One region of the Pantoea stewartii genome, then DNA from elsewhere that is predicted to be linked to it. Evidence: predicted binding sites of a transcription regulator. Region 1 holds the regulator's gene; the other holds the start of a gene.
The links. Region 1 encodes LexA, which represses DNA repair genes until DNA is damaged. Its sites were predicted from a motif close to TNCTGTATGTACATACAGNA; they were not measured.

Region 1 (4,430 bases):
GATAGAGGCGCACGGGTTATGTGAAAACTGTGCGGAAGTTGAAGCCTGTGAACAGCATGAACATTGTGATCATGACCATCAGGCTGACGGGAAGAAACGCAGTAAACGAAGTTAATTGCACATCCTTGTGCGGTCTGGCCGGCATGAGCGTACCGGCCCGGGTAGGAGCATCCCTGAATAACGTGATTACCAGCGGTAATCCTTGTTGTGACCTTCCCAGTCCGTTACTTCTTTCTCCGCCTGATCTTTCGCGTAGCCGTAACGTTCCTGAATTTTGCCGACCAGCTGATCGCGTTTACCTTCAATGACTTGCATGTCATCATCGGTCAGCTTGCCCCATTTCTCTTTCATTTTTCCTTTGAACTGTTTCCAGTTTCCACTCGCTTCGTCTTTATTCATTGCAGACCTCCACGTCATCCTTCGATTTCGTTTTATTTTGCCATCAGGAAAAATTACGATATAAAGCGCTGTTTAATAGCGCCATTCAAAGATAATTGTAGTAGCTAATTTCAGTTTTGCCGGAAAAAATGAAAATTTTATGTATCCTGCGTCATATTTCAGGCAAGTTGCTCAGGCGCTAAACCAGGTGCCATTGCGCCAGTGCCTGCGCCAGACCAGCCAAAGTGACAGGCCGCGAAGCGCCAGAAAAACGGCTATCGCCAGCCATAAACCGTGATTACCGATAAAAGGCACGGTTAACAGCGTCAGGAAATAGCCCAGTGCGGCAATCGCCATACTGTTGCGCATTTCTCTTCCGCGCGTCGCACCAATAAACATGCCATCCAGCAGATAGCACCAGACGCCAACCAGCGGCATGACAACCTGCCACGGCAGAAAACGGTCAGCCGCCTGTTGAAGTGCGGGAATCGATGTCAGGAGAGCCACGATCTGATAGCCACAAACAGCATAGACCAGGGAGAAAAACAGCGCGACTGACAGGGCCTGACGGCAGGCAGCAATCCATACCAGTTGCAACCTGCTGCCGTCTTTTGCGCCGTGTGCCTCACCAGCAAAGGCTTCGACGGCGTAAGCAAAGCCATCCAGCGCATAGGCGGTAAACGTCATGAACATCAGCAGGATGGCATTTACCGCCACCACATCAGGTCCGATACGCGTTCCCAGCACGGTCAGAGAGGCAAAGCAAAGCTGTAACAGTAAGGTACGCAGCAGGATATCGCGATTCAGGCGAAGCAGGCGGTGGATATCGCCACGCCAGCTATGGACCAGACTGTGCAGCGTGATGCCGCGCAGCGCCAGCACGCGCCAGACCATAAGTGCCCCGACCAGCAACGTCGCATATTCCGCGATAGCCGTCGCGGCTGCAGCCCCGGCTACGCCCCAGTGCAGCCCCAGCACCAGCCAGAGGTCCAGCAGAATATTGATAACGTTGCCCACCACCAGCAGGATGACCGGCGCTCTGGCATACTGTACGCCCAGCAGCCAGCCCAGAATCACCAGGTTAGCCAGCATGGCGGGCGCACTGAGCCAGCGAATATGGATAAACAGCGCAGCCTGCTTAAGCACGGCGGCCTCTCCGCCGATAAAGCGGGTTGCTAATGCCGTAACAGGATGACGCAGGGCAATAAACAGGCTGCCGGCCAGTAAGGCAATGATCAGGGGCTGTGCCAATGCGCGCGCCAGCGCCGTTTTATCGCCCGCGCCAAACGCCTGAGCCGTCAGGCCTGTCGTACTCATCCGCAGAAAAAGCAGCAGCATGAAGATGAAACTGGTAACGGTCGTCCCGACCGCAACGCCGCCCAGATAAACCGGGCTGTCGAGATGGCCAATAACGGCTGTATCGACTAAGCCGAGCAGAGGAACGGTGATATTTGACAGGATCATGGGCAGCGCCAGCCGCCACAGTTTTTTATCGGTAGCTGTCAGGAAGCGCATGTAACGTCCGTGCAATGCGCCGCTGGTGTTACAGATGAACCCACAGCGGCAAAACAGGGGCAGACTGGGTAACGTCAAGGTTGACGTAAAGAGCCAACCTTAAGAAGAGTTACAACCACTCACCGTTACGTACGATGCCAACCGCCAGACCTTCAACCGTCAGCGACTGCGCACGTGTATCGACAATGATAGGCTCAAAATCCGTATTTTCAGGTAACAGATGCACCACTGATCCCTGTTTTTTCCAGCGCTTCACAGTGACTTCGTCGTCAATGCGCGCTACCACCACCTGACCATTACGCACTTCCTGCGTTTTATGCACGGCCAGCAAATCACCATCCATGATGCCAATGTCTTTCATTGACATGCCGCTAACGCGCAGCAGGAAATCGGCAGAGGGCTTGAACATGTCTGGATCCACTTTGTAGTGGGTTTCGATATGTTCCTGGGCCAGCAACGGCTCACCCGCCGCAACGCGCCCAATGAGTGGCAGGCCATCTGAAGGTTCTTCTTCCATTAACAAACGGATACCGCGGGACGCACCAGAGACGATTTCAATCACGCCTTTACGCGACAGCGCTTTCAGATGCTCTTCTGCCGCGTTAGGTGAGCGGAAGCCCAGTTGCGCAGCAATTTCTGCACGCGTAGGCGGCATGCCCGTTTGATTAATGTGGTCGCGAATCAAGTCGTAGACCTGTTGCTGCCTGCTGGTTAATGCTTTCATCCCGCCCCCTGGTTGTTTATACAGTCGCTGTGAGTATATACAGGTATTGGTGAAATGGAAACCAAAAGTCAGGCCAAAATCAGTAATTTGACGGGAGATGGAATGCTTATCGCAAATGCGACCAAAGTAGCGTTCCCCAAACGAACAGGGCCAGTACTATTGCCAGCAAAACAGCGGCCGATCCCATATCTTTGGCACGGCCGGCAAGAGGGTGACGTTCCTGCCCTGTGCGGTCCACCACCGCTTCGATGGCGCTGTTCAGAACTTCAACAATCATCACCAGCATGACCGCGCCAATCATCAGGATGCGCGAAATAGTATCGACATCCAGCCAGCAGGCCAGGATAATTGCCGCCAGTGAAATTACGGCTTCCTGGCGGAAGGCAGCTTCATGCTGCCAGGCGGCGCGAAGACCTTGCCATGAGTAGCCAGCCGCTTTCACAATCCGGGTAATGCCGGTGACATTATTTGTCATGATAAAGGAACTCTTTTCAAAGGATTGACGTCAATACCGGGCAGCGCACAATTGTCGCTGTCACAGATTTTTGCTGCGCGTTCTGATATGCTTGCGCCGCTTTGCTAACAAGAGGCTTCATGTTGTCTATGTCAGGTTGGCGTAAAATTTTCTATAAATTGCTGAACTTACCCCTTTCATTTCTGGTAAAGAGTAAGGCCATTCCGGCTGATCCCGTGTCCGAACATGGGCTGGATCCTACCCGGCCTATTATGTATGTCCTGCCTTATGATTCAAAGGCCGATCTCCTGACTTTACGCGCGCAGTGCATCCGGCACGATCTGCCTGATCCGCTTATTCCGCTGGAGATAGACGGCGCCCTGTTGCCGCGTCATGTCTTTATTAATGACGGTCCGCGTGTGTTCCCCTATTTTGTGCCCAGCCTTGAATCGGTCAAAATCTTCCACGAATATCTTGATCTGCACCGCAGCAACCCTGAACTTGATGTTCAGATGTTACCGGTTTCAGTCATGTTTGGCCGTGCGCCGGGTCGGGAAGTCCAGGGCGACGATCATCCGCCTCATTTGCGGCTCCTTAACGGCATTCAAAAATTCTTTGCCGTTCTCTGGCATGGCCGCGACAGTTTTGTGCGTTTTTCGCCCACGGTCTCCCTGCGTCGTATGGCGACCGAACACGGTACCGACAAGTCGATTGCGCAGAAGCTGGCTCGCGTAGCGCGCATCCATTTTGCCCGTCAGCGCCTGGCTGCGGTGGGACCGCGCCTGCCGGCTCGCCAGGATTTATTCAATCGCCTGTTGCAGTCGAAGGCGATTGAAAAAGCTGTGGAAGACGAGGCGCGTAGCAAGAAAATCTCCCATGAGAAAGCGCAGCAAAACGCCATTGAAATGATGGAAGAAATTGCGGCCAACTTTTCCTACGAAGCGATTCGTATCACCGACCGCGTGATGGGTTGGCTCTGGAGCCGACTCTATCAGGGGATCAACGTTAACGGCGGTGAGCGGGTACGTCAGCTGGCGCAGGACGGCCATGAAATTGTTTATGTGCCTTGCCACCGCAGCCATATGGACTACCTGCTACTGTCTTATGTGCTGTATCACCAGGGCCTGGTTCCGCCGCATATTGCCGCAGGGATTAACCTGAACTTCTGGCCTGCCGGGCCGATTTTCCGTCGTCTGGGTGCCTTCTTTATTCGTCGTACCTTTAAAGGCAACAAGCTCTATTCAACCGTGTTCCGTGAATACCTTGGCGAGCTCTTTACCCGCGGCTATTCCGTCGAGTATTTCGTGGAAGGTGGACGCTCACGTACCGGCCGACTGCTGGATCCGAAAACCGGCACCC
Region 2 (4,430 bases), on a different replicon from region 1:
GAGAGCGCAGGATAAACGGCTTATGCTATGCGTAATATTTTCGATTCATCTGTCAGGCATTGGATGGAAAATAAAACGTCAGTGACTTGATACTGTCAGTACTATGATGACGCCTGCATCAGTCTGGCTGGCGAACAGAGCCCCTGAAAGAACTTCGCGGCCGGTTTCTCTGTGGCTTACGGTATTTCCGCGCTTTGGAAAGGTGCAAAAACGCAGACGATGCGCAAAAGATGGTGTGTCTTTAAATAGCCAATGCAGCGGGTGCTTATTAAACGGAGCGGTGTTTTACATCATGCCTTATTCGGACTTATTCACGTCCTGCGTTGTTCTGTTTTATCCGCTCTACTCTGTAACCCCGCGTTTTGCGCAAATGTTCACGCCAGAAAGGCGCGAATTTGCGCTACACTCACCAGCGATAACCTCTTGTTCTGTCTCAATGATAAATTTGACTGAGGCAGCGTAATCAACGTGGAAGAAGCATGAAAATCAGATTCCTTTCGGCCAATGAGCAAAAACTGGCGGAGGTCCGCGGAATACTGGAACCTGTGGGCGTGGACGTCGTACCCATCGCGCGTCGCATTGAAGAAATTCAAACGGAAAATGAACTGGATTTAGTGCGAGATAAACTGACGAAGGCCTTCTCTATTATCGGACGTCCGCTTTTTGTTGAGCACACCGGGCTGTATCTGGATGGCCTGAATGGTTTGCCTGCGGGGCTGACGCGTATTTTCTGGAATCGCCTCGGTGCCGATCGCTTTGCATCGCTGGTACAGGGCCTCGACAGTCAGGGTGTAACCGCCAAAACCGTACTGGGTTATTGCGACGGACGCAAAATGTACCAGTTTTTCGGCGAATTGCGCGGCACTATTGCACCTGAACCTGCCGGTCCCCATGGATTCCAGTGGGACTGTATCTTTATTCCCGAAGGATACGATCAAACCTTCGCTGAGATGGGCGAGAAGAAAAACGAAATTTCCAACCGTCGCATTGCGCTGGATCGTTTTGCTGCCTTTTTAAAAACTGCACGAGGCGTGGCATGAAACCTGAGCTCAAACGCGCATACGATTCCGGCAAGCTCATTCTGTTTGCCGGAGCCGGTCTTTCCCGTAATCTCGGCCTGCCTGAATGGCATGAGCTTATCGCTCATCTGGCTAATGAACTGGGGTACGATCCGAAAATTTTTAATACTTACGGTACGCACCTCTCTCTGGCTGAGTACTACAAGCAGAAAAAAGGTTCGTTAGGACCGTTACGAAGCTGGATGGATCGCGAATGGCACCGGCCTGATATTGATGTCCGCAGCTCTGAAATTCATACCATGATCACTCAGGGCAACTTTTCACGCATCTATACCACGAATTACGATCGGTGGCTGGAAGCCGCGCATGAGGCCCATGGCGTGCCTTATTCAAAAGTGGCGAATGCAGCCGATCTGGTTTCACTCACCGAAGATAAACGTCATATCATCAAACTTCATGGCGACTTTGATGACGATACTTCTATCGTACTGGATGAAAGCAGCTACTTTGAACGCCTCTATTTTGATTCGCCGTTAGATATCAAGCTGACCCATGATGTCATGGGCAATTCGGTTTTGTTTGTTGGCTACAGCATCAGTGATTTTAATATTCGTCTGCTCTTCTATCGGCTGACAAAAATGTGGGGGCGCACAGGCCTGGCAACCGCCCGACCCAAATCTTACCTTTTTACCAATCGCAATAACCCGGTGGCAAAAGAAGTATTGGGGCAATGGGGAATCGAAATGATCGTGTCGGAAGAGGACGATCCCCGTAAAGCGTTGGCTGAGTTTATGGAAGAATTACTGGCCTGATGCACACCGAATGGCGTAAGCAGGGCAGGTTTAACCGTTGTGTCTTTTCTTCACTGGAAAACGTCGCCGACTGTGTTATACTGTATAAATAAACAGTATGTGAGGGCAATAAAATGGCTGTCGAAACCAAATTTGTAGTAGTCAGAAAGGGTGAAGAGAAGATGACATTTGCCAATAAGAAAGAGGCCGATGCCTACGACAAAATGCTGGATATGGCAGAGGCGTTCACCGACTGGTTACTGGCACACCAGGCCGATATGGACGAATCGCAGGCTGAAACCTTAGGGTTGTTGCTGGCAGAGCAAAAAGACGCGGTACAGCATATTCTTCGCACCAGCAAATTACCTGGCACGGCGCAAAATGTGTCAGAAACAGCTGACGCGACTGCGCAAAGTGAGAAAAAAGTCCGCGCCGTTAAAGCGGCCTGATGGTTCATTCCAGGCAGTTCATTACCTGTGAACTGCCTGCCTGTTATCACGCACAACGCTCTCTCCATAACGCTTCGCGCGCATTGACTGGTTTGCGCCGTGCTTGCCTGCATTACGATCAGCCAGTCAAATGTGTGATGGCAAAAGCGTAGTGATGGAGATATCTGGCAAGCCAGCCAAAACAAAGCGCAGAGCTGTGAAGCCAGCCAGTATGATTCCACATGAATAAGTCCGGTTTTTCATCCCGCCAAAAAAGAGGGCACAAACTGACATATTTTTTCCGCCCGTTTATTGTTTCAGGTCAAAATCATCGCGATAAGTTACCAAAATTTCACTTTCCCGCCCGGTGTTCAGACGACATCGTGACGATCGCCACGCGTTGTGGGATGAGAAATGACTAAAAAAGTGACGCTGTTATCGCTGATATTGCGAGCCTGATGTTTTGCGCCGGGGGGAATTTCAATTCCCTGTTGCGTCTGCAGATGATGCACCACACCTTCCACCTCAAGGCTGAGCTGGCCTTCCAGCACAAAAAAGAACTGCCGCGATCGCACATGATAATGCCGTATTTCATGTGTTGCAGGCGGCATCTGCTCATAAATAATGCTCAGATCGTGTCTTTTAAGCAGATGCCAACCCTCACACTGCTCACCCCAGAAATAATGTTCTGCGTTCTCTTTCGAAATCATGCGCTTTCCCCCTGATGATGAACGTTGTGATTAAGGTCTGACTTGAGTCATGAGAATTAAAGTTCGTTTATTGAGCGCCGATAGATCCTTAAGGAACATAAAAGCGTCTGTCTGGCAGGGAAGTCAATTAAGTCGATCGATTTCAGGGGAATCCGCATGACTTCTCAACCCGCAAAAAAAACACTGACCACCCGCACCCAGATGCTGCTTGCCGGTGGCCTGACTATTACGCTTGGTTTTACCGTCACTATTGGCGTCCTGAGCTGGCAATCGGCAAAAGAGCAAAAAAACTTAGCGGAAAATTATCTTCAACAGATTGCACAAAGTCGCGGCCTGCAGATTCAGCAAGAGCTGAGTTACGCGCGCGATATGGCACACAGCCTTGGCCAAAGCCTGATTGCCTTACCAAAAGCGGGCGTTAATGACCGGAAAATTGCCGACAAAATTATGGAGTATTCCCTCAGGGCCAACCCTGACTATCTCTCTATGTCCGTGATTTTTGAACCTGACGCGTTTGACGGTCGCGATGCGGAGTTTGTTGGTCAGAAAGGACAGCCACCTCAGGGCCGCTATGCCTGGTTTGTTGACCGCGATCAGTCCGGCAACTATGCCATGCATCCGCTGCTCTCCTATTTGACGCCTGGCCAGGGGGATTATTATCTTGTCCCTCAACAGTCGCGTAAAGATACCCTGATAGAGCCCTACAGCTACCCGTACAACGGCGTGCCAACCTTACTGACCTCGGTTGCCTCACCCATTATCGATCAAGGCAAGCTCATGGCGGTGGTCACATCGGATATTTCGCTTGCGTCATTACAGCAAAAAGTGAACCAGATAAAACCCTGGCAGGATACGGGTTATGCGCTGTTGCTTTCGAACAGTGGCAAAGTGGTATCTTCACCTGTCAAAAATGACGCCGGTAAGGAATGGAAAGGCGACAAAGACAATTTTACCCGTCAGATCGTCGAACATGATGATCCGGTGTTGGGTGAAAGAGCCATGTACACCTGGTATCCGGTGGTGACAGGCAACAGCGATAAGCCCTGGTATGTGGGAATTGTCGCCCCTGTAAGCCAGGTCATGGCCGCCGCGAACCGCCAGCTCTATTGGGCTATCGGTTTAATGCTTGTGAGCATCCTGCTGGTAGGTGCCGTACTGGGGTTATTGTTTAATCGCAAAGTAATGCGCCCGCTTGGTGGCGAACCCGCAGAAGCAGCCCGCATTGCGCTGGCCGTTGCGGAAGGCAAACTGAGCAATGATATTCAGGTCGCGCACGGTGACAACGCCAGCCTGTTTTACGCCCTGCACACCATGCAGAGCCAGTTGCAATCCATTGTGGGCCAGATTAAAGATGCCAGCGCGTCTGTCAGAGAGGGGGCCAGTGAGATAGCCAGCGGCAACCTGGATTTAGCCTCGCGCACCGAACAACAAGCGGCAGCACTGGAAGAGACAGCAGCCAGCATGGAACAAATCAGCGCCACG

Region 2: a site for LexA is predicted at 1,910-1,929, ahead of G5574_RS21965 (YebG family protein). Genes of this name have one in related genera too.

What each region holds. Positions count from the first base shown of each region.
Region 1 covers NZ_CP049115.1:3,113,754-3,118,183, reverse strand. Annotated here, with positions in the region: gene zur (zinc uptake transcriptional repressor Zur) at 1-115, shown strand, start outside; gene G5574_RS14770 (CsbD family protein) at 187-399, opposite strand; gene dinF (MATE family efflux transporter DinF) at 571-1,893, opposite strand; gene lexA (transcriptional repressor LexA) at 2,003-2,617, opposite strand; gene G5574_RS14755 (diacylglycerol kinase) at 2,724-3,092, opposite strand; gene plsB (glycerol-3-phosphate 1-O-acyltransferase PlsB) at 3,221-4,430, shown strand, end outside.
Region 2 covers NZ_CP049116.1:106,595-111,024, reverse strand. Annotated here, with positions in the region: gene G5574_RS21975 (non-canonical purine NTP pyrophosphatase) at 480-1,040, shown strand; gene G5574_RS21970 (SIR2 family protein) at 1,037-1,831, shown strand; gene G5574_RS21965 (YebG family protein) at 1,945-2,259, shown strand; gene G5574_RS21960 (cupin domain-containing protein) at 2,610-2,948, opposite strand; gene G5574_RS21955 (methyl-accepting chemotaxis protein) at 3,105-4,430, shown strand, end outside.